2 linked regions of the Vallitalea longa genome follow. The protein of the gene in region 2 binds, or shares a complex with, the protein of the main gene of each other region. Links are inferred from orthologs where the notes say so. Each region holds a gene or a part of one and is shown on either strand. Other genes may lie near its edges. The genes, in order: dnaB and dnaG.

What was found.
Region 1: the proteins of dnaG (region 2) and dnaB are in contact, whole or in part, in a crystal structure (PDB 2R6A), measured with the Geobacillus stearothermophilus proteins. The link is inferred for Vallitalea longa from one-to-one orthologs. Residues at the interface, in WP_049624496.1 of Geobacillus stearothermophilus: Lys456, Leu457, Leu458, Pro459, Ala460, Asn463, Ala464, Leu467, Leu535, Leu536, Ile537, Ala538, Gln544, Glu545, Asp548, Tyr549, His552; in WP_033016901.1 of Geobacillus stearothermophilus: Ser13, Glu15, Ala16, Gln18, Glu91, Leu92, Asp94, Ala95, Val96, Pro97, Thr98, Ala99, Ala100, Asn101, Tyr104, Tyr105, Ile108.

The regions. Positions count from the first base shown.
Region 1 is NZ_BRLB01000010.1:165,466-178,291, forward strand. Bases 4,403-7,399 are described here. They hold dnaB (replicative DNA helicase), read right to left. Parts: upstream 6,572-7,399; coding sequence 5,234-6,571; downstream 4,403-5,233. Other genes in these bases: QMG30_RS15715 (sulfatase family protein), read left to right, coding at 4,403-4,986; rplI (50S ribosomal protein L9), read right to left, coding at 6,763-7,209; QMG30_RS15730 (DHH family phosphoesterase), read right to left, coding at 7,209-7,399. Outside these bases: QMG30_RS15700 (ABC transporter ATP-binding protein), read left to right, coding at 1-1,427; QMG30_RS15705 (ABC transporter permease), read left to right, coding at 1,420-2,493; QMG30_RS15710 (ABC transporter permease), read left to right, coding at 2,487-3,401; more of QMG30_RS15715, read left to right, coding at 3,394-4,402; more of QMG30_RS15730, read right to left, coding at 7,400-9,251; QMG30_RS15735 (DUF2232 domain-containing protein), read right to left, coding at 9,325-10,284; QMG30_RS15740 (MazG-like family protein), read right to left, coding at 10,345-10,677; rpsR (30S ribosomal protein S18), read right to left, coding at 10,870-11,106; QMG30_RS15750 (single-stranded DNA-binding protein), read right to left, coding at 11,142-11,582; rpsF (30S ribosomal protein S6), read right to left, coding at 11,602-11,889; QMG30_RS15760 (DUF951 domain-containing protein), read right to left, coding at 12,098-12,271. UniProt on the Escherichia coli protein: The main replicative DNA helicase, it participates in initiation and elongation during chromosome replication. Travels ahead of the DNA replisome, separating dsDNA into templates for DNA synthesis.
Region 2 is NZ_BRLB01000013.1:102,309-115,114, reverse strand. What follows is about bases 1-2,977. They hold dnaG (DNA primase), read right to left. Parts: upstream 2,386-2,977; coding sequence 616-2,385; downstream 1-615. Other genes in these bases: QMG30_RS17805 (deoxyguanosinetriphosphate triphosphohydrolase), read right to left, coding at 2,624-2,977; rpoD (RNA polymerase sigma factor RpoD), read right to left, coding at 1-580. Outside these bases: more of QMG30_RS17805, read right to left, coding at 2,978-3,634; feoB (ferrous iron transport protein B), read right to left, coding at 3,976-5,955; QMG30_RS17795 (FeoA family protein), read right to left, coding at 6,083-6,346; QMG30_RS17790 (DUF445 family protein), read right to left, coding at 6,454-7,878; ppdK (pyruvate, phosphate dikinase), read right to left, coding at 8,118-10,736; QMG30_RS17780 (glycine--tRNA ligase), read right to left, coding at 11,089-12,477. UniProt on the Escherichia coli protein: RNA polymerase that catalyzes the synthesis of short RNA molecules used as primers for DNA polymerase during DNA replication.

The sequences.
Region 1 (12,826 bases), on a different replicon or contig from region 2:
AAAATGGTGCTGGAAAATCTACTCTGATGAATATATTATATGGATTGCAAAAACCCACCACAGGTGAAATAAGAATCAATGATAAACCTGTAACTTTTAATTCAAGTCTTGATGCACTAAAAAATAATATTGGAATGGTTCATCAGCATTTTATGCTAGTAGAAGAATTATCTGTATTAGAAAATGTAATATTAGGCATGGAACCTACTAAATCTCTATATATAGATTACGATAAAGCAAAAAAAGAAATTAAAAAGTTGATGAGATCCAACGGTATAAATATACCCGTAAATGAGTTGATCGGTAATCTTCCTGTAGGTGTACAACAAAAAGTAGAAATCATAAAAACACTTTATAGAGGTGTAGACATTCTAATACTTGATGAACCAACTGCTGTATTAACTCCCCAAGAAACAAATGATCTCTTCAAAAACATAAGAGAATTATCCAGTCAAGGAAAAACTATAATATTCATTACTCATAAACTTGATGAGGTAATGGAAGTATCAGATCACATAATAGTAATGCGAAAAGGGAAAGTTGTAGGCGAAATGAATACCTGCGATACTGATAAATACCAATTAGCAGAATACATGGTAGGGAAAAAGCTCCCACCTGTCATGGATCGAAAAGAAATCCAAGGTTCTCCTGTTATAGAACTAGAAAATGTAAGTATAAAACAAAACAATGGTCTATATTCATTAAAAAACATAAATCTAACCATTAATGAAGGTGAAGTTTTAGGAATAGCTGGTATATCTGGTAATGGACAAGGTGAATTAGCAAGGGTAATAGCAGGTATGACTAAACCCACTAAAGGTAAAATATTGCTTGAAAACAAAGACATAACTAATAAAAACAGAAAAGAGCGTCTACTACAGGGTATTAGTTATATCCCGGCAGATAGAAAAAAGGAAGGCCTCTGTATGCAATGGTCTATTGCACAAAACAGTATTGCTGGTTATCATGTAATGCCAAAATTCCTTAAGAAAATTCTAGGGTTTAAATTTTTAGATGAAAACAAAATCAATGATAAAGCCAAAGAAATGATCAATCAATTTGATATAAGAACTCCTAGTCATAATACAAATGTAAATGACCTATCAGGTGGTAATCAGCAAAAAGTTGTTATCGCAAGAGAAACAAAAGTTAATAATCCAAAATTATTAATTGCAGCTGAACCAACAAGAGGTGTAGATATTGGTGCTATAAGTTTTATCCATAACTATATAATTGAACTTAGAAACAGTAAAACAGCTGCACTAATTATATCCTCTGACCTTGATGAAATATTTACACTAAGTGATACCATAGCAGTTCTATATGAAGGCGAAATTGTGTGTAAACTAAAAGCTAACGAAGTAACAAGAGAAGAACTAGGACTTTATATGGCAGGTTCAAAAAGACAGGAGGATATAGATGAATAGAAATAAGATACTAAAAGAATTAGGCAAACCTTTATTTGCAATAATCATATCCTTACTAATAGGAGCTTTACTTATAATACCTACAGGAACATCACCTATTGAAGCTTATTCATTACTCTTCAAAGGTGCCTTCGGAACTTGGCAAGGATTCTGTAGTAGTTTAGCAAAAGCAACTCCTTTATTATTTACAGGATTAGCTGCTGCATACGCATTCAGAGCTGGCGTATTCAATATCGGTGTAGAAGGTCAATTATACTTCGGAGCTATCACTGCCGCCTTAGTAGGAGTTTATTTACCTGCCTTACCTGCATATATATCTGTACCTATTTGTTTGATTGCTGCTATGATCGTAGGTATGATATGGGCTTTTATACCTGCAATACTAAACATTAAATTAGACATAAGTATATTTATAACCTGTATCATGTTAAATAGTATAGCACAGCTATTCTCCAATTACTTAGCAACCTACCCATTCAAAGGAGAATTACCTATTGGTGCAACATATAAGATAGGTGAAAATTCAATACTTCCAAAATTAGCAGGACCTATGAATGATTTGAATCTAGGTTTTGTTTTAGCTATACTCGTTGCAATAATACTACATATATTATTATTTAAAACCAAATTCGGTTATGAAAGTAGGGCATCAGGAATTAGTTCATCATTTTCAAAATACATTGGAATCAATGCAGCGAAAAGAACTGTTATTATAGTGATGATAAGTGGTGCTATCGCAGGACTTGCTGGAGCGGAACAAGTAATGGGTGTAAACTACAGATATATATCTGATATATCTAACGGATTAGGATATACAGGTATTACCGTAGCATTATTAGCTAAAAACAATCCTTTAGGATGTATAATAACAGCAATATTTTTTGGAGCACTTAATAATGGTGCTATACAGATGGAAGTTATGAGTAATATATCCAGAGACTTAATCTCCTCTGTCCAAGCAGTAATGATTGTATTTATAGCTGCAGATTTTGCAATAAATTCTATAAAAAGCAGAAAAAAAAACAATTTAAAAACTAAAAATAAAAAGGGGGATAACATATGCTAGATTTAATTACTTCTGTTCTTGAAACAACATTAAGACTTCTACCCCCTATACTTCTAGCAGGTTTTGGTGGTCTTATTACTCAAAGAATAAAATTAGTTAACTTAGGTTTAGAAGGATTTATGCTTATAGGAGCTTTCGTTGCTGTTGTCATGAGTTATTTTACAGGATCAGCTCTGATTGCATTACTTGTCACATGTTTCATATGTGGATTGATGGGTCTATTATTTGCTATTTTCAACATAAAATATAAAGCTGATAACATTGTCGTATCGGTTGCTATTAACATGTTTGCATTAGGTATAACTAAATATTTTCTAAATATTCTATTTGGTGTTAGAGGAGCGTTTTCTTCTCCTAAAATAATAGGATTTTCAACAATTGATTTACCTTTTTTAGAAAATATTCCTATTTTATCAGCTTTCGCACATCAATCAATAATATTATATTTATCAATATTAATATTGATTGTGTTACAAATTACATTGTTCAAAACTAAAATTGGTTTACGAATAAGAGCTACAGGGCCTAATTCAATGGCTGTACAAACTGCTGGAGTCAATGTATTTAAATTAAAATGCATGGTATTGACTGCTAGTGGTATCCTATGTGGAATTGGCGGTGCTTACCTTTCATTAGGACAATTAACCATGTTTACAGATAATATGACTAATGGAAGAGGATACGTTGCTATGGCAGCATCTAATTTCGGTAATGCAATGCCTGTGGGAACATCACTAGGTGCATTATTATTTGGATTTACTGATGCAGTTACTATGAAAGCTCAATTATATGGCTTCCCACCACAGCTTATACAGATACTGCCTTATCTTGTAACAGTATTAACACTTATTGGCGTAGGAGTCTATAAGAAAAGGAAAAGTAAAAGGAGGCTTATAGCCAATGAGTAAACCTAATATTTTATTAATAACAACAGACCAACAGAGATATGATACCATATGTGCTGGTGGTTATGATTATATGGAAACCCCTAATTTAGACAGATTAGCCAAAGAGGGATGTATGTTCACCAATGCATACTCCCCTAACCCTGCATGTATACCAGCAAGACATAATATCGTATCAGGACTACCATCCAAATACCATAGTTTTGATGATAATTACTTTGATAACAGTAGACAAATGCCTTATGATATACCAACATTCCCTGAACTATTATCCAATCATGGTTATAATACAGTTGCTATCGGTAAAATGCATTTTCAACCTTGTAGAAGACATAATGGCTTCAATAGAATGCATATTATGGAGGAAATACCTGAATATATTATGGATGATGATTATGCTCAATATCTCAGAAATCAGGGATTAGATTATTACAGTAGCATGCATGGGGTTAGACATCTATTATACATGCTTCCCCAACAGTCGTTTATTCCTACAAAACATCATGGAAGTACATGGGTAGCAGATAAAACTATTGATGTAATAAAAGAAAATAATAATAAGAGACCTTTTATGATATGGAGCAGTTTTATACAACCTCATCCTCCATTTGATGTGCCTAATGAGTGGGCAAATATTTATAATGATAAAAAACTCCCTGAATACTATGAAAGCATTACCCCTATATCCGCCCTTGCTGAAGAGAACAAACATATAGCTGATTATCCTAATGATGAATATCTTGAAAGAGCTAAACAATTATATTACTCTTCAATATCCTTTGTCGACTATAATATAGGTAGAATCTTAGATTATCTAGAAAAAACTAATCAACTAGATAATACCTTAATCATATTTACTTCTGACCATGGAGAAATGTTAGGTGACAACGGAACTTTCCAAAAATTCTTACCTTATGATGGTTCTTGTAAAATACCATTTATAGCTAGATACAAAGAAGGTCTTAAGGAAGGAACCATAGACAATAGATTTGTTGACCTCAATGATTTATTTCCAACTTTTCTAGATATTGCTGAAATAGAATATCCAGCTAACTATAAATTACCTGGTGAAAGTATATTCGCAACTAACGGCATAAAAGATAGAGATTATCAATATGTAGAACATAACAAAGGCAATAAAAGATGGGTAAGCCTAAGAAATAAACAATACAAATATAATTATTATTATGGTGGCGGAAAAGAAGAATTGTTCAATCTTGAAACTGACCCAAAAGAAAGAATTAACTTACTGGTTAATAATAATACAGACATAACAGAAATAAAAGAATATCTAAGAAATAAATTAATCCAATATGAAAAAACTTGGTGGGAAAAAGGTTATATAGCTAATGATGATTTTATAAAATTAGACGAATATACACCAAAAATATATCGAGAAACTAATTTTCCCAAACATGTGAAAAATCTGACTGACACAGATAAATCAAAATTAATAGGTATGAATCATGAAATAAAAGAAGCCATCAAGAACGAGCATATTGTAGATCTAAAAGAATTAGATATTGCTACATTTAAGGAATTCGGTAGATTTACTGATACAGATATAGAAAATCTATTAAGTAAATAACTTATACATAAAGAATATACAATGTGATTTCCTAAATTATTGTTAAAAATAGTATAAAAAAGTCATTACATAAAGTTATATTATTAAAATTAATAGCTTACCTAATATCTGACTATCTTAAATGTTAGGGATACTGATAGTAAATAAAAATTAAACCTTGTAGAATCTTAACCGAACTGGATTATTCTACAAGGTAGTTAAATTCTTATAAATAAATATTTATATATAATTTTGTTGAATAAAATTATTAGTAATTCTTATTTTCCATACTTGCAAACTTAGTATACTGTCCCATCCAAACCAAATGAATTGTACCAGTAGGACCATTACGTTGTTTAGCAATTATTAGCTCACCTTGGTTTTTAGCCTCTGTTTCAGGATTATAATATTCATCCCTATACAAAAACATAACTACGTCCGCATCCTGTTCTATAGCTCCTGATTCTCTCAAATCTGATAACATCGGTCTATGATCAGCTCTTGATTCACAAGCACGACTCAACTGTGACAATGCTACAACAGGTGCTTCCATCTCTCTAGCTAGAGCCTTAAGTGAACGTGATATTTCGGATATTTCCTGCTGTCTTGATTCTGTCCTTCCATTTCCACTCATAAGCTGCAAATAGTCAATCAAAATTAAATCAAGACCTTTCTCAAGCTTTAATTTTCTACATTTAGCTTTCATTTCAGAAACTGTAATACCAGGTGTATCATCAATGTAAATAGAAGCACTAGATAGTACACTTGAACCACTAGCGATTTTAGCCCAATCTTCATCTTCTAAATCACCAGTTCTAACTTTCTGTGCATCAACCATAGCTTCTGAACATAGAAGACGATTTACTAATTGTTCCTTTGACATCTCCAAGCTAAATATAGCTGTTGCAGCATTTTCTTTAATAGCTGCATGCTGAGCAATATTAAGAGCAATAGCTGTTTTTCCCATTGATGGCCTAGCAGCAATTAGAATTAAGTCTGAAGGTTGTAATCCTGCTGTTTTATAATCAAGATCAATAAATCCAGTAGGAATACCAGTAACTTTTCCTTGATTCTTATGTATCATTTCTATTTTATTCAGAGTTGGTACAACTAAATCTTTGATAGAGGAAAATTCTTCTGTTCGCCTATCCTGCATAATATTGAAGATTTTCTCTTCAGCACTATTAAGGGTATCCTCTAACTTATTCTTACCATCATAACTTTCTGCAATTATTTCTTTGCTTGTTTTTATCAACTTCCTAAGAACTGACTTTTCCTTAACGATCTGAGCATAATTTTTAATATGTGCAGATGTGGGAACAGACATAGCTAACTTGGATAGATGATTAATTCCACCTATCTGGTCTAGAACTCCATCGTCTTTCAATTTATTTTCTAGGGTAACTAGATCTACTGCTTTATTCTTATTGAATAAATCAATAATAGCTTCAAATATAACTTTTAAATCTGGTTGATAAAAATCATCAGGCATCAAAGATTCCATACCTGTAGTTATCGCTTCCCTGTCCAATATCATGGAACCAATAACTGATTGTTCAGCCTCTAAGCTATATGGTGGTAACCCTTTTATTTCTGCATCCACCAAATCCCCTCCAAACTATTAGCCATTCTACATATATACGAGTCCATTTATGTATTTACATTTAATTATAACAGTCTAGCTACTATTAATAAACTTGTATTTATTAGTAACTCATATTTTCTCCTTTAGTTTAAGGAGTTACAGATTAAACTCTCTATGAAACATTAAGACCCTTTAAGGGTCTTATATTCTAATTAAAGTTCTTGTACTTTTACTTTAAGTTCTGTTTTGACTTTTGCATTCAATTTAATTGGTATAATATGAGTTCCAAGAGCTTTTATTGGTTCTTTTATCTGCATTTTTTTCTTATCAATGTCTAATCCCAATTGTTCTTTTGCAGCTTTTGTTATTTCTTTTGTTGATACAGAACCAAATATTTTACCACCATCACCCGCTTTTACCTTTATGGTAATGGAAGTACCCTTTATCTTCTCACCTAATTCTTTAGCCTCTTCAAGTAACTCCTGTTGTCTTCTCATATCTGATTGTTTTTTTAATTTCATATCGTTTATAGAAGCTTTAGTTGCCTCAACAGCTAATTTTTTTGGAAACAAAAAATTTCTAGCATACCCATCACTTGTATTAATTAACTCTCCTTTTTTACCTAACTTCTTAACATCTTCTAATAATATGACCTTCATTATTTTTCACCTTCCTCTAAGTATTCATCAATTGTATCTTTTAAGATTTCTATAGCACCATTTATGGTATTATCATGAAGCTGAGCACCTGCAACACTCAGATGTCCTCCGCCTCCTAATTTTTCCATAATCAATTGCACATTGATGTCATCGAATGATCTAGCACTTATATATATTGTACCATCAACATTAGTTAAAACAAATGATGCCTTAATACCAGATATATTAAGTAATTCATCAGCAGCCTGAGCCGTTACAAGAATCGGATTTTGGATGTCTGATGGACATATTGATATCGCCATCTTATCTCTATATAACTCAGAATCTCTAACAGCTGTTGCTCTAGCTTTATATGATTCCATATCATTCTTGAATAATTTTCTGACTTTCACAACATCTGCTCCATTTCGCCTTAAATAAGCAGCTGCTTCAAAAGTCTTGACTCCTGTTTTAATAACAAAATTCTTAGTATCTACTGTAATCCCTGCAAACAAAGCTTCAGCTTCTATAGGTCTTAATTTAACTTTATCAGAAATATATCTAATTATTTCTGTTACCATCTCACATGTTGAAGAAGCATAAGGTTCTATATAATTTAATACAGTATCTTCTATATGCTCTGCCCCAACCCTATGGTGGTCGAAAACTACAACATTATTAACGTACTTAAATAACTCTTGACACTCTGTATAACTTGGTCTATTTACATCCACAACTACAAGCAATGTATTATTATTAGCATAATTAACAGCTTCTACATTATCTATAAAAAGGTCTTCACCATAATTATCATCTTCAACAAAACGATCATACAAAGGCCTTACCGCCGAAGTAATTTCATTAAGAACTATATGAACAGTTTTATCATATAGCTTAGCACAACTATATATTCCTATTGCAGCTCCAAGTGAATCTAAATCTTGGACTTTATGACCCATAACAATAATTTTATCACAATCTTCTATAAGTTCTCTGAACGCATAAGCTTTTATCCTAGCTTTTACTCTAGCACTTGTTTCTACTCCTCGAGTCTTACCTCCATAGAATAAAAATTTGTCACTTTCTTTTATAACTGCCTGATCTCCACCTCGACCAAGAGCTAAATCAATTGCAACTCTAGCAAAATCCAATGATTGTATATACGAATAATCGTTAACACCAAGTCCCATACTTAATGTAACGGGTAGTTCATTTCCTATATTTATTTCTCTAATAACATCTAGTATAGCAAATTTATCTTCATGCAAATCTCTTAAATATTTTTTTTGGAATATAATCATATATTTATCTTTTTCGAATTTACGGACTATACCATCTATTTTTTTTGCAAACTTATTTATGTTTCTATCAATTAAAGCAACTAGCAAAGGTCTTCTAACATCTTCAATACTCTGAAAAGCTTCTTCATAATTGTCAATATACAATAATCCAACAACTACTTTTTGATCATCATTCTTAGTCTGTAATTCTTTTTCATTAGTTATATCAAAGAAATAAGTTGCATAGATAATACCGCTATCACTCATCCTATCATATGGATCTAACGTATTGTCATTATCTATAACAAGACTTCTAATAATCACTCTATACATTCTATCTTTCAAAGATATTTCTTTTTCAAAAACAGTATCATCTTCAACAGGTAATATAGTAGAATTAAGTTGTGGAATAAGAGCATTAATATTCTTATCAAGAATTTTTTTCTCTCCTATCATTCCCTCGAATTCCTCATTAAACCAACGTATTCTTCCATCAATATCTAATAATATATATGGAATTTGGAATTTCTGTAAAAAATTCTTTTGAAGAGTACCAAATGTAAGGGCATAATTGATAACCTCACTCATTAAATGTCGTTTGGCTACTGTACCAATGTAAATACTAACTACTACAGACACCAAAAAAAATGCCAATGAAATAACGCCAGCCACAGTATTGACAAAAAATAATATAATCGTTAGAATAAATAAAAATGTTAAATATATTATTGGCCATCTAAAATAGTTCTCTATTTGTTTATTCATTTGATTCTTCTTATTCATATAATCTTCTCCTTTAAGATTTAAAGAAGTTCCATATTATTATCTTCCACTTTTAGAGTTTTAATGCTTATTTTCATGCATTATTTAGTTTCACTCTAATCTGAAAAATACTATCTATAAAACCTGCTACTACAAAATAAGCTTGAAAAAATATAAGACAAAAAACAGAAACCAATATCAGTAATATTCTTCTTCCTGCATTTCTAACTCTTTTGATTATCGACATTTCAAATAAAATACCTAAAAAGAATAACAATACAACTATAATAACCAATATATTATCAATTGCTACCATCAAATTACTTTTCCCATTCAAATAAAGAGCTTTTGCTATAATAACAATCATTAAAAATCCTATAATACTTCTGGACACTTTCAATCCTAATATATTTTCATAACCAAAATTATTTATTTTCATTTTATTAGCTATAAAACTAATACACAAAATAGATATAAAAGATATTCCTAAACATAATAAATATAATAGTGCTGGATAATAGTACTTCATATAATAGAAAGTATTTTTCAAAGTACCTATAGCAATTGAATACTCTTTTATAGAATTCGTATTATTATTAAAATAAGTACTATATATATTAGTAAATTCTTTTTCTATAATATCTATACCATTAAAATAAGTTGTAAGAACATCAACATCACAAATAGTTTTTAATAAAATGATAGTTCCTAAAAAGGAAGCAAATAGTAATATGCTTGATAAAGATATCAATTTAGTGAAAGGCATTTTTTCCCTAACTAGATAGCTTATAATCAGTGCAGGCAATATAACTACCATACTATAGGAGATGAAATGTTCAATACCATACAATATATAATTAGCAATACAAACTGCTAACATGCAAAAAATCAAACTGCCATCTATTTTATACTTAAGACCATATATAGCAACTGGAATAAATAATACAAAGCTTATGATAATCGTTTCTGTATTTCTTAAAAATAAGTAACTATAAATAGTATTAATAATTAGTATAATCAATAATAATATATATCTAGAATTATTCTTTTCCATAATACCTCCTATATTTTGAAACAACCTCAAAATATATCCGTTAAACAAATCATTCAAATATTATTTTATTTCTCTTGATTTATTAAGATGTTTTGATAGTGTTAATATTTCTTTTGTCCATTCCTCATTTTCTTCATTTTGCAAACTAGCTAATCTTAATTTATTTATCAATTTTATATCAAGTGCCTCATTAGAAACACCTAATTTATCTGATAATAAATAAGAAAGAATTATTACATCAGCTAATATATCAATATTTTCATTACTATTAGCAGAATTACTCTCAGCCATATTTGAAAACAAAGCAGATACATTTGAAAGTAGTTGACTTTTCAATCTCTCAATGATTCTAATAGTCTTAGTAATATCAAACTCCCCTTTATACATAGCCATAATTATAAACCCCTTTTTTATTTATAATACTTTATATCTATTAAGTATAAGTTAATTTATCTATTTTTGATATTTAATCATATTATAACATTTAATGGAAGATATGAAAAGTTAAGAAATAATATTAATATTTTCAGAGATTACATAAACACTAATAAGGGCTCTGATTTCTCAGAGCCCTAGAATATATTATTAATCAAGTGTATAAGGCATTAATGCTATATGTCTTGATTGCTTAATAGCAATTGTTAATGCTCTTTGATGTTTAGCACAATTTCCAGTAATTCTTCTTGGAAGAATCTTTCCTCTTTCGGAAACATATCTTTTTAATTTGTTAACATCTTTATAATCAATTGTTGCTTTTTTGTCAGCGCAAAAAATACAAATACGTTTTTTTCTTCTTGTACCTTTTCTTTTTTGAAAAGCCATCGTGTTACCTCCTTTATAAAAAATCTCTTGTTATACTAAAATGGTAAATCGTCATCAAAACTTTCGTCTATAGGAACAAATCCATCGGCGTTATTATTGTCTGGTGCAGGAACTGATGTCTCTTGTGGCTCCGTAGCCATTCTTTTCTCAAATGATGCTTTACTTTCAGCAAAATGCTGCTCTTCAGCAATAACTTCTGTCATCCATCTTCTATTACCGTTAGCATCATCATAAGTTCTAATTTGTAATCTACCGACTATACATATTTGTTGACCCTTTTTAAAAAATTTTTCTGCAAATTCTCCAGCTTTTCCAAAAGCTACTATATTAATGAAATCTGCATCCGGCTCACCTTCACGTTTAAAACGTCTATTAACTGCTAAAGTATATCTAGCAATTGCAAGAGGTTGGGCACTTTGTGAATATCTAACTTCTGGGTCTTTTGTTAATCTCCCCATCAATATAACTTTATTCATAATATTACCCCCTTGAAAATTAGTCTTCTAATCTTTTAAATAAGAATCTTAAAACAGGTTCCATTATACGAATTCTTTTTTCGATCTCAGCTGGCGCATCAGAAGATGATTGGAATCTAATAAAATAATAGTAACCTTCTTTTACTTTATTAATTTCATAAGCTAGTCTTCTTTTTCCCCAGTCGTCGATTTCACCGATATTACCACCAAATCTTTCAATATAACCTTTGATTTTCTCTAAAGCGGCTTCTTTAACTTCTGTTTCAACTTTTCCGTTGATTACAACTGCTAATTCGTAATTATTCATTAATTACACCTCCTTTTGGACTTTGGCCCTTATATAAATAAGAGCAAGGATAATAATTATCATTACAATAATTATATAGCATGACATAAAATTACTATTTTACTTCTATACTACAATTAAATATATTAACATAGTTTATTAGATAATGCAATAGACTTTTACAATTTACATTATAATGATTAATTTTCGAATATCAAATTTATATTTATTATTTAATATCTTTAATATTCTTTTCTAATTTTTTTCTAGGTATCATTACTTGATGACCACAACCTAAACATTTTATTCTAAAATCAATACCTGTTCTAAGAACTTCCCATTCATGACTTCCGCATGGATGTTGTTTTTTCAAATACAGCACATTTCCCACTTTTATATCCATCTTTATAATCACCTCTAGTAAATTATTAACTTATATTTACAATATTATCCTAGCTAATATTATAAATTAAATTAGTGTAATAGTAAATATCTTATTACCAGCTATTTGCTTTTATGGAATATTTCTCCCCATAAATAATTTTATCATATTTAATATGTATATATGGAAGTCTATTGATCCGAAATAATAATTTTTATAAGTATTTTTATAAAATTATCGTCATTTGTTAGAATTCATTTATAGACAATACCTTCAAGAAAATTAGGGCAATAATTTTTTGAGAACAAAAAAACAGCTATATAAGCTGTTATTAAATTGCGGAGAAAGGATTTGAACCTTTGACCTTCGGGTTATGAGCCCGACGAGCTACCAGACTGCTCCACTCCGCGCCATTATAATGATTATACAAAATGTAAGGCGCCAATCGGATTTGAACCGATGATGAAGGTGTTGCAGACCTCTGCCTTACCACTTGGCTATGGCGCCATATTATATTATATGCATATAGCACTAATTTTGTCAATAACAAAATCGGCAGCCATCTACTCTCCCAAG
Region 2 (12,806 bases):
TAGCTTGGTCAGCTATAGCCCTTGTTATAGCTTGTCTAATCCACCAAGTTGCATAAGTACTGAACTTATAACCTTTTCTATAATCAAATTTTTCAACAGCTTTTATTAGTCCAAGATTACCTTCTTGGATTAGATCAAGGAATAACATACCACGACCTACATAACGTTTAGCGATACTTACAACCAATCTTAAATTTGCTTCGGCCAATTTTTTCTTAGCTTCTTGGTCACCAGCTTCCATCCTCATAGCCAAATCCACTTCTTCTTCAGCTGATAACAAAGGTACTTTACCTATTTCTTTTAGATACATTCTAACAGGGTCATCTATATTAAGACCTTCTGGTAATGATAAATCTAATTCTTTAACAGGTTCTTCTTCTTCTTCAATCAATCCTAGTACATCTATACCTGCTTTTTCTAATATATCATATACTATTTCAATTTTATCAGCATCATTTACCATTTCTCCGAAATGAGCTTCAATCTCTTTATATTCAAGAACATTCTTCTTTTTTTTGGCCATATCAATTAGGGCTTTCATTTTTTCTTCAAACTTACTTAAATTTCCTTCATTCGCCATAACGCAGGATCCATCCTTTCCTTGTGTTTACTAGTCTAACCATCCTTAAGAGAAATATGCAACCCTTGTAATTCTCTTTTGGCTAAAATAAGTTTTTGTAATTCATTAGTATCATTTACAGTACGTGAACTAGCATCAATACTTGCAGCTTTTATTAATTTTACAGTTTCGTTTATTATCTTTTCCAGCTGCATTTTATTCTCAAAAACAATATTTATATTGAATATGCCAGCAACCTTTTTTTGTTCATCCAATTCTATAAACTTATTGATTATAACGGCATATTCGACTTTATTATTTTTTTCATAAGCTTGGTAAACTTCTTTAGCGACATTTCTATAGAAATCATCAAGAAAATCCGTTACTTTCAGATGCTTTTTAACTATCTTATAGATATCTTCATTATTAGCAATTAATGTTAATATACTCTTTTGGGCTAATATTATACCATCTTCTGAATTTTTATTCTTTTCTCTATTATTCTTGATTTCTTGCCTTGGAGATACAATACCAGTATTTTTACCAGTCTCTGCAACTAATTTTTCCAACAAAGACTTTTTTGTATTATATTTTTTTGCTAAAGCATCTATATAATTATCCCTTTCTATTTCACTTTCTAGCTCCAGAATCTTATATGCTACCTGTTTATGAAATTTTGTCTTGCTTTCAGGATCATCTAGATTATAATTTTTATTCATTTCTTCAACTTCAAACATAAATCCAGAAGTAGCATTTGCTATTAAATCTTCAAATGCTTCTTTTCCTTTATTTTTTATGAATTCATCTGGATCTTTATACCCTTTTACTCTAAGAACTCTTACTGATAATCCCTTTGCCTTCAATATAGGTATTGCTCTAAGAGCAGCTTTTATTCCAGCTGAATCACTATCATAAGATATTACTACATTATCTGTATATCTCTTAATCAAAGAAGCTTGTTCAGAAGTAAAAGCAGTTCCAAGTGAAGCAACCACATTAGTTATTCCTGATTGAAATAATGAAATAACATCCATGTATCCTTCAACTATAATAATATTTTCTTTTCTTGATGAACGAGCTAAATTAAGTCCATACAGATTACGCCTCTTATCAAAAAGTTTTGTTTCCGGTGAATTAAGATACTTCGGATTAAAGTCACCAAGTACTCTACCTCCAAATCCTATAATTCTATTATGAACATCAAATATAGGAAACATAACCCGATTCCAAAATCGATCAAAATATTCTTTTGGATTACTTTTTTCTGGAACAAATAATCCAGATAACGAAAGTACCCTATCGTCAAATTTTTTACTTAAATATCTATATAAATCATTTCTAAAAATATTAGAATACCCTAATCCAAATTTCTTTAGTATTTCTTCACTAATGCCTCTGTTTTGTAAATAATCAAATGCGACTTTTCCTTTTTCTGATTTTAGTTGATAGTAAAAATATCTGGCAGCAGCCTTATTAATTTCTACTAATTGATGTTTCATATCCATTCGTTTCTTAACTTCATCTGAAACTTGTACTGTAGGAAGAGTAATATGTACTCTATCAGCTAAAAATTTAACCGCTTCAACAAAAGAAAAGTTTTCATATTCCATAACGAATGTATAGACATTTCCTCCAGCACCACAACCAAAACAATAATACATTTGTTTATCACTACTAACAGAAAATGATGGGGTTTTTTCATTATGAAACGGGCATAATCCGAAATAAGTACTACCTTTTTTATTAAGTTGTACATATGATGATATGACATCTACAATATCATTTTGAATTCTAATTTCCTCAATTAATTCTTCTGGATAATACATATATATAAAAACTCCATTTCCTTAATTGTACATTGTATTGTTATAATATTGTATTGTTATTTGCACACCTATTATTTTTCGACATACTTTTTGATAATCCTTTAATTAATTTTATTTTTGTTAAATATGTTTAATTAAACTATAAAATTATTAGAATGATTGACATTCTTTACAAATAAATTAATTACAAATAATGTATATAATTTCATTAAAGGAAATTTTTTCCATCTATTATATATCATAATTCTTTCCACGATGAAGGAATAAAAAGTTTTGAGAAAATATTTATGGAATATCTATCAGTCATTCCTGCTACATAATCACAAACCACTCTTTCTAGAGGCTCATCGTCTATAATCATATTTTTATATTCCATAGGTAAGAGGTCACTATTAACAATAAAGTATTCGTATAATTGCTTTAGCATGTTTTTAGCTTTTATTTCATGTTCCTTGGCTTTTGAACCAACATATACATTAGCAAACATGAACTTACGTAATTTGTTCATGGCAATTTCCATATCCTCACTCATGATGATGTCATTTTTATTCATACTGTTTCTAACAATATCATGTATCATATTATTTATTCTAGCTCTAAATGATATACCCAAGACATCCGTATATTCTTTCGGCAAATCCTTTTCACTGAGAATCTTAGCTCTTATTGCATCATCAATATCATGATTTATATACGCTATTTTGTCAGACAACCTTACTATTTTCCCTTCGAGAGTACTAGGTTTTCCTGCAGTAGGATGATTAAGTATCCCATCTTTCACTTCCCATGTTAGATTAAGTCCCTTACCCTTCTGCTCTAATTTCTCCACAACCCGAATACTTTGCTCATTATGTTTAAAACCATATGTACATACTTTATTAAGAGCATATTCTCCTGAATGTCCAAAAGGAGTATGACCTAAATCATGACCTAATGCTATTGCTTCAGTTAAGTCTTCATTAAGTCTAAGGGCTCTAGCAACAGTTCTTGAAATCTGTGCAACTTCCAAAGTATGTGTCAATCTCGTTCTATAATGGTCTCCTTCTGGAGATATGAAGACTTGAGTTTTATGTTTTAATCTTCTAAAAGCTTTTGAATGCATTATTCTATCTCTATCCCTTTGATACTCTGTTCTTATATCGCATGGGCTTTCTTCAACTTTTCTACCTCTTGTATCTTTACTTTTCATAGCATATTCATTTAATATTCTATCTTCTAATTTTTCCTGTTCAATTCTTAAACAACCCAAATACAAAACTCCCTTTCTTAAGTATGACTATCTGTCTTCCTTCAATTTAAAAGGTATTATAATTATTATATACTGCATTTTTTATCAAAATCCTCTTATTTAGGAGTTTTTTCTTTTATCATCGAAATATATCTAATTATAACAAAGAGGTTATGCCTCATAAAAGATTTCAATGAAAATAGAAAGTAGAACTTTCCTATTTAATAAAAAAAGAATAATCATTAGACTATTCCATTTTATTATATTCTATTATATAGTTTATAAAACTCTTTATTTTTATTATATTCGGTTAGAAATCATATAATCTTATCAAAAACACTTTATAGCAGGCTCTATTAGGTTTAGATAATAAGATTTCCTATCTGATATACAACAGTAGCAACTACCCATGCTACCACTAATTGATATACAAACGAGAATATCGTCCATTTCCAACTATTAGTTTCTTTTTTAATTACTCCTAAAGTAGCAACACATGGCGTATATAGTAAAGAAAATACCATAAATGCATATGCACTGAGTTGAGTGAAACCAGCAGATTTTAATTGAGTAGATAACGCTAGCATATTACCGTCAGATACTACATCTCCTATTCCATATATGACAGACATTGTACTCACTACAATCTCTTTGCCCATTATACCTGCAATCAATGATAAAGCTGCTTGCCAATTACCGAATCCCAATGGATTGAATACTGGTGCTATAAATTGTCCTATTGATGCCCCTAAACTTGTAGTTATATCTGTTTTACCTGATAAATTGAATTCTAATAAGAACCAGATTATTATAGATGCTACAAAAATAATTGTTCCAGCCTTAACTATATACCCTTTAACTTTCTCCCAAACAAATATAAATATCGTTCTTGGAGCAGGTTTCTTATATGCAGGTAATTCCAATATCAACGGAGCAGTCTTACCTTTTGATATGGTTTTCTTGAATACAATTGCTACAAACACAGCTACAATAACACCAAGCAAATATAATGAAAATGCTATTAGTATCTCATTGCCTGGGAAAAAAATATTTGAAAACAATATATAGATTGGTAATCTAGCGCTACAAGACATAAAAGGAGTTATTAATATAGTTATTAACCTATCACGTTCATCTTCTAAAGTTCTTGCTGTCATAATAGCAGGTACCGAACATCCAAAACCAAGAATCATAGGAATAAATGCTTTTCCGCTAAGTCCTAATTTTCTCATGAATTTATCCATTATAAGGGCTACTCTAGCCATATACCCACTATCTTCTAATATTGATATCGCTAAGAACAAACATGCAATATTAGGTAGGAATACTAATATTCCACCAACCCCTCCAATGATCCCATCAACTATTAACGATATGAGCCAATCAGCTGCACTAGCAGAAGTCAATAAATCCGTAATACAACCACTTAATATCTGAAATACACCACTTAACAAGCTAGCTAAATAATTTCCAACTTCAAAAGTAAAAGCAAACACAAGTAACATCATAGCCATAAATATTGGAAGTCCAGCCCACTTGTTAGTAACTATCTTATCAATCTTATCTGAGAACGTTTCGTCTTCATCTAAAGAATTAACGAGTACGTTACTAATAAAATTTGTAATATAGTCATATTTAATCTTAGCTATTTCTTCTTCATAATTACATTTATCTACTATATTCAATTTATTTATTATTTCACTATCATTTTCAACTATCTTTAATGAATACCATCTTAAAATATTCTCATCAACATTTTGTAGCTTGAGCTCATTTTCTATTTTGATTAAATGCTGTTCTATTTCATTACCATAATCCAACTCAATAGGCTTATACTGTTCTTTTTCATTAGAAACCTCTATGATCTGTTGTAATAGATCATCTAGACCCATTTTTTTAGTGGCTACCACTTCCACTACAGAAACATTCAGCTGCTTAGATAATTTTTTCTTGTCAATAACAAATCCTCTGCTTTTTGCAACATCCATCATATTAAGTGCTATTATAACTGGTTTTCCAAGCTCTATAAGCTGTAAAGTCAGATACAGATTTCTTTCTAGGTTTGATGCATCTACAATATTGACAACTACATCTGGGTCATCTTCTATTATATATTCTCTTGTAAGAATTTCTTCCATGGAATAAGGTGATATACTATATATTCCAGGTAAGTCAACAAGTGTTATTTTATTATCACCATATGTTATAGTTCCTTCTTTTTTTTCAACTGTTACTCCAGGCCAATTTCCAACTTTATGTTTAGCACCTGTATATGCATTAAATAAGGTAGTCTTACCACAATTAGGATTACCTACGAAAGCAACTTTTATATTATCGTTCATTGACATATCCCTTTCTGCAAACATACAAAAAGACACTTATTAAAGTATCTTTATAGACTATTTAAGATTATCATATTACCAATTTTATGATTATGGTAATCTATTTCGTTATAATTCAATTTTCATATTAACATGCATTGCCAACGGCATTCAAATTAAATACTTTATGTTTGCTTGGTTGAACATATATTTTTTCTGCTACTGTCTTACCAATTACTACTCTTGAACCTCTTATATTAAGAATAAATGAACCGCCTGTATTATTTGATAAAATCTTGATGCTAGTTCCCTTTGTCAATCCCATATCTTGAAGACGTTTTTTCATTTTTTTATTTTGCTTAATATCATCTACGATAAAAATTTCTTTGTTTTTACCTTCATCTAAAGTCATATATATCAACTCCAATTCGAATGATAATGATTATCACTTTTGTTAATTATATCGTAGATATTGTAAAAAGTCAATATGTTTTTAATAAATTTAACACCTTTTTAACACTATAACAAAACAGCTAGAAATGTGATTACAAACCCTAATAATCCTCCTAATAATGTAATGGCATTTAATTCCTTTTTAGCTATGGAAATGATTATATCTTCTAACATTTTTATATCAAATTGGTTGAGTTGTCTTTCAATAATTGAACTTAATTTTATGTCTTTCATTAATTTAGTCATATTATTATTAACCAATTGGGTATATTTATCAACTATAAAAGCATCTAATTGTTGCTTCTCAGCAATGCTTACAGAAATATCACTTGTTATCATTTTGTTAATAATTTCAACTATAAAATTATTAATATTGCCACTTGTCTTATCATCATTAATAATCTTTTCATAATTATCAGCAACTAGATTATTAATTTTATCTTCTACATCATTACCAGTAACTTTTTCAAGAAAACTATATAAATCAAGATCATTTAAAGAAATGATATCAATTATATTAACTTCTGATAGTATCCCAGTAAAATAACATGCCAGATATGATATCAATTCTTCTCTTGATTCACTAGTCATAATTTCTTCTATTGGCCTATTAGTTACCTCATCGATTTTGCTATTAATAAATGTATTGATCTCTTCTTTAATTTCTATATCTTGAAGCTTTTCTTTTGTTTTTTCAGCAATCGTGTTATAAACACTCTCACCGTTTACAAACATAGCTCCCAATGCCCCTACTTTTTCTTTTATAGTCGAATCAATAAGCTCAACAACTCTTTGCTTCAATCTCTCATTTTCAAATATTTTTATATCATCTGTTATACTATCTATATAATTTATTATCATACCTTTTATTCTATTAATCATTTCAACATCAATAATATCACATATACAGTTGCCATCACTCATTTTTTCTGATAAAAAACTACTTATCATATCTTTTACATTATTATTGATTATGTCGTTATACTTATCATTTAATTGCTCTTCACTAATTAAATCTATAATATCTATCTCTCTTAAACTATTACTTATTCTGCTACTTATTAATTGTTGTATCTTATTTTTGGTGTTCTCTTCATTTAATAAATCCAACAATCTATTTCCTATGATATCTGCAATTCGATTTACTATAAAATTATTATCATTATCTGCAATAAAACTATTTAAATTGATGTTTCCTTTACTAGTATAGATATTATCATTAACTAACTCCAAAACATGTTTTTTAGCCTTATCTTCAAGCATTTCATTAATTATTATTTTATCTGTTAATAAATATTCCTCAATGACCTGCCCTATTGATTTTGCTACTCTATCTCTCTCCTTTGGTATTAAACCAGGTGTAAAAGGTAATTTTATACCCATCACCCTTTTTTCCGTATAAGGTCTAAATAACATCTTAATCGCAATCCAATTAGTAGAATACCCTATTCCAGCACCTAAAATAGGAGCTAACACCATCTTCATATCCATAAAACTATCACCTCAATTGTTATTCATATATTAAAAATCCTTAACCATATTTTATTTCGTAAATATTTGCAATTCCAAAAATATCTTACACCTAGTATAACTTATTTATCCTTAACTGAGTAAATTTATTTAATCATCAACATTACCTTTATTTACTTTCCAAACGAATATTTTCACTATATCACAAAAAACCGCCAGAAACAACTGACGGTTTTAATTAAATGTTATCTATTCACATATTATTTTAAAGCAGCTTGAGCAGCAGCTAAACGAGCGATAGGTACTCTAAATGGTGAACAAGATACATAATTCAATCCTACATTATGACAGAATTCAATTGAAGCAGGATCTCCACCATGTTCTCCACAGATTCCTAATTTAATGTCAGGTCTTGTTGCTTTACCTTTTTCAGCTGCCATCTTCACTAATTGACCAACTCCAGTTTGATCTAATCTAGCGAATGGATCTGATTCGAATACTCCCTTAGTGTAGTAATCTTCTAAGAATGCACCAGCATCATCACGAGAGAATCCAAATGTCATTTGAGTTAAGTCATTAGTACCAAATGAGAAGAATTCAGCCTCTTTAGCAATTGCGTCAGCAGTTAATGCAGCACGAGGTATTTCAATCATAGTACCAACTTTGTATTTCATATCAGAACCAGCTTCAGCTATTACAGCATCAACAGCTTTTACTACTATATCTTTAACGTAAGCTAGCTCTTTTACTTCTCCTACTAAAGGAATCATAATCTCAGGAACGATATCATATCCTTGTTCTTTCTTAACTTCAATAGCAGCTTCAACAATAGCTGTTGCTTGCATTTCAGCTATTTCAGGATATGTTACAGCTAAACGACAGCCTCTATGACCAAGCATTGGGTTGAATTCATGTAATGAATCAACTGTAGCTTTTAATGTTTCAAAAGTGATACCCATATCTTTTGCTAGAGCTTCGATATCTTCAGTATCATGAGGTAAGAATTCATGAAGTGGTGGATCAAGAAGACGTACAGTCATTGGTCTTCCTTTTAACGCTTCATACATACCTTTGAAGTCAGCTTTTTGAATTGGTAATAATTCTTTTAAAGCAGCTTTTCTTTCTTCTACTTCTTTAGCAACGATCATTTTTCTCATTTTTGCGATTCTGTCTTCTTCAAAGAACATATGCTCTGTACGACAAAGTCCAATACCTTCAGCTCCGAATTCTACAGCTTTTCTTGCGTCTCTTGGAGTATCAGCATTAGTTCTTACTTTTAATGTTCTTGTTTCGTCAGCCCATGACATGAACTTAGCGAAATCACCTGATATTTCAGGTTCTATAGTCTTAATATCTTCAATATAAATATTACCAGTTGAACCGTCTAATGAGATATAATCTCCTTCTTTGACAGTTTGTCCAGCAACAGTAAATACTTTCTTTTCTTCATCAATTGTAATGTCTCCACAACCAGATACACAACATGTACCCATTCCACGTGCAACAACAGCAGCATGTGATGTCATTCCACCACGAACAGTTAAGATACCTTCTGAAGCATACATACCTTCGATATCTTCTGGTGAAGTTTCAAGTCTAACTAATACAACTCTTTCATTTCTCTTAGCAGCTTCAGCAGCATCTTCTGCTGTAAAGTATACCTTACCTGCTGCAGCACCTGGAGATGCTGGTAAACCTTTAGCAACTACGTTTCCTGCTTTTAGAGCAGCTGGATCGAAGTTAGGATGAAGTATTTGATCAAGTTGTTTTGGTTCAACTTTCATTAAAGCTTCTTTTTTAGTAAGTAATCCTTCATCTACTAAATCAACAGCTATTTTTAATGCAGCAGCTGCTGTTCTCTTACCATTACGTGTTTGTAAGAAATATAATTTACCATTTTCAATAGTGAATTCCATATCTTGCATATCTTTGTAATGATTTTCTAAGTTAGTAGCGATTTCCATGAATTGTTTATATACTTTTGGCATATCTTGTTCAAGTCTTGTTATAGGTTCTGGAGTTCTAATACCAGCAACAACGTCTTCACCTTGTGCATTTAATAAGTATTCTCCATAAATTCCTGCTTCACCAGTTGCAGGATTTCTTGTGAAAGCAACTCCTGTTCCTGAACTTTCACCCATGTTACCAAATACCATTGTTTGAACATTAACAGCTGTTCCCCAGTTACCTGGAATATCATTCATTCTTCTATAAATGATAGCACGTTCATTATTCCATGAACCAAATACTGCCTCTACAGCTGCCATTAATTGTTCTTCTGGGTTTTGTGGGAATGCTTCACCTAATTGTTCTTTATATAAATCTTTGAATGCAGCGATAACGTCTTTTAGATCATCAGCTGTTAAATCAAGGTCACTTGCATATCCTTTTTCTTTTTTGATATCATCTAGAACTCTTTCGAATTTTGATTTTGGTAGACCTTTAACAACGTCTGAGAACATTTGAATAAATCTTCTATAAGAATCGTATGCAAATCTTGCATTGTCTGTAGCTTTTGCGAATCCTTCTACAGATACATCATTTAGACCTAAGTTAAGTACTGTGTCCATCATACCAGGCATAGAAACTCTAGCTCCTGAACGAACAGATACTAATAATGGTTGGCTATTGTCACCAAATTTTTTATTATTAATCTCTTCAACTTTTACTAAAGCATCTTCAATTTGTTTTTTTATCTCATCTGATATTTTTTCACCATTGTCATAATAATTAATACAAGCTTCAGTTGAAACAGTAAATCCTTGAGGAATTGGTAAACCAAGCTTAGTCATTTCTGCTAAGTTAGCGCCTTTTCCACCAAGAAGGTTTTTCATTGATGCATCAGCTTCACTAAACATATAAACATATTTCTTGCTCATTAAATATACCTCCTGATAATCTTTTCTTAAAATTATTTATATTAAAAACCAGAGGTCAAACCTCATAGTTTTTATGTCATTAATATATAATGTTAATAAGTTTAATAATTATAAGTCATACTAAAATTATCACCAAATTGTACAATTTTAACAATTATTTTATTAACATTACCATAAAATTGTTATCAGTCTTTATTTGCTAATTTTTTACTTATGTGTAAGTCCGACATATATTATAACACAAAAACTTAAAATAAGTAGATTTTTTTTTGTTTTTTTCTTCTAATAAATAGATTTTATCCAATTTACTAATAAAGTGTCTATTTAATATTTTTTTTTGTGTAATTTTATGTTAAAATATTATTTTTTGTCCTAAATATGAAATAAGGTCATCTATTTTAACTCTTTCTTGCTCCATAGAATCTCTGTCTCTTATTGTTACTGCATTATCTTCTAATGAATCGAAATCGAATGTCAAGCAGTAAGGAGTTCCTATTTCGTCTTGTCTTCTATATCTTTTTCCAATACTTCCTCTATCATCATATTCAACATTATAATGCTTACCTAACATCGTATATACTTTATTAGCTTCTTCTGATAATTTCTTTGATAGTGGTAAAACCGCTATCTGTACTGGTGCTATAGCAGGATGAAAATGTAGAACTTTTCTAACATCACCATTTTCTAATTCTTCCTCATCATAAGCTTCACATAAAAATGCTAATGTTACTCTATCAGCTCCTAATGATGGCTCTATGCAATATGGAACATATTTCTCTTTTTTAATATCATCAAAATATGTTAAATCAGCACCAGAAGTTTCTTGATGCCTTTTTAGATCAAAATCTGTTCTATCAGCAATACCCCATAATTCACCCCATCCAAATGGGAATAAATATTCTATGTCGGAAGTAGCATTACTATAATGAGATAGTTCTTCCTGACTATGGTCTCTTAATCTTATATTTTCTTTATTTAACCCTAAAGACAGTATCCAATTCATACAGAACTCTTTCCAGTAATTGAACCATTCAAGATCTTTGCCTGGTTCACAGAAAAATTCTAATTCCATTTGTTCGAATTCTCTTGTCCTGAAAGTAAAATTACCTGGTGTAATTTCATTTCTGAATGATTTCCCTATTTGTCCTATTCCAAAAGGTATTTTTTTTCTAGAAGTACGTTGTACATTCTTGAAGTTAACAAAAATACCTTGTGCTGTTTCTGGACGTAGGTAAACAGTGTTTTTAGCCTCTTCTGTAACACCTTGGAAAGTCTTGAACATCAAATTGAATTGTCTTATGTCCGTAAAGTTTTTCTCTCCACAAGATGGACATACGATACCATTCTCTTCGATGTAATCTTTCATTTTTTCATTAGACCAAGAATCAACAGCATCTTCTACTTCAAGATCATTTTCTTTCATATAATTTTCAATCAATTGATCTGCTCTGAATCTTTCTTTACAGCTTTTACAATCCATTAGAGGATCATTAAAACCGCCAACATGACCAGAAGCAACCCAAACTTGTGGATTCATCAATATTGCACAATCAATTCCTACATTATATGGACTTTCCTTGATGAATTTCTGCCACCAAGCTTTTTTTACATTATTTTTTAATTCAACCCCAAGAGGACCATAATCCCATGTATTAGCTAATCCTCCATAAATCTCAGATCCTGGATATACAAATCCTCTAGCCTTTGCAAGGGCAACGACTTTTTCCATAGTCTTTTCCATGTTTTACATCCTTTCAATATTATAAATTTTATTTATTTTGACACTAAAAAAGACATTCTTATATCCCTAGAAGGGACGAAAGAATATCTTCCGCGGTTCCACCCTATTTGATGTGATAGACACATCCACTTAATAATCTGTTCAAAAGCGCCATTCATTAATTACATTCTGTTCAGCTTCCACCTGCCTGAACTCGCTATAAGAATTTATTTAATTAATTACTTCTCTTCATCATTACAGAATCGGTATTTTTTTATTTAAATAATTTTCTAAAACTGTCATTATATGAGAAAAAGTATAACAAAACAGTGTTTCTCTGTCAAGCACAT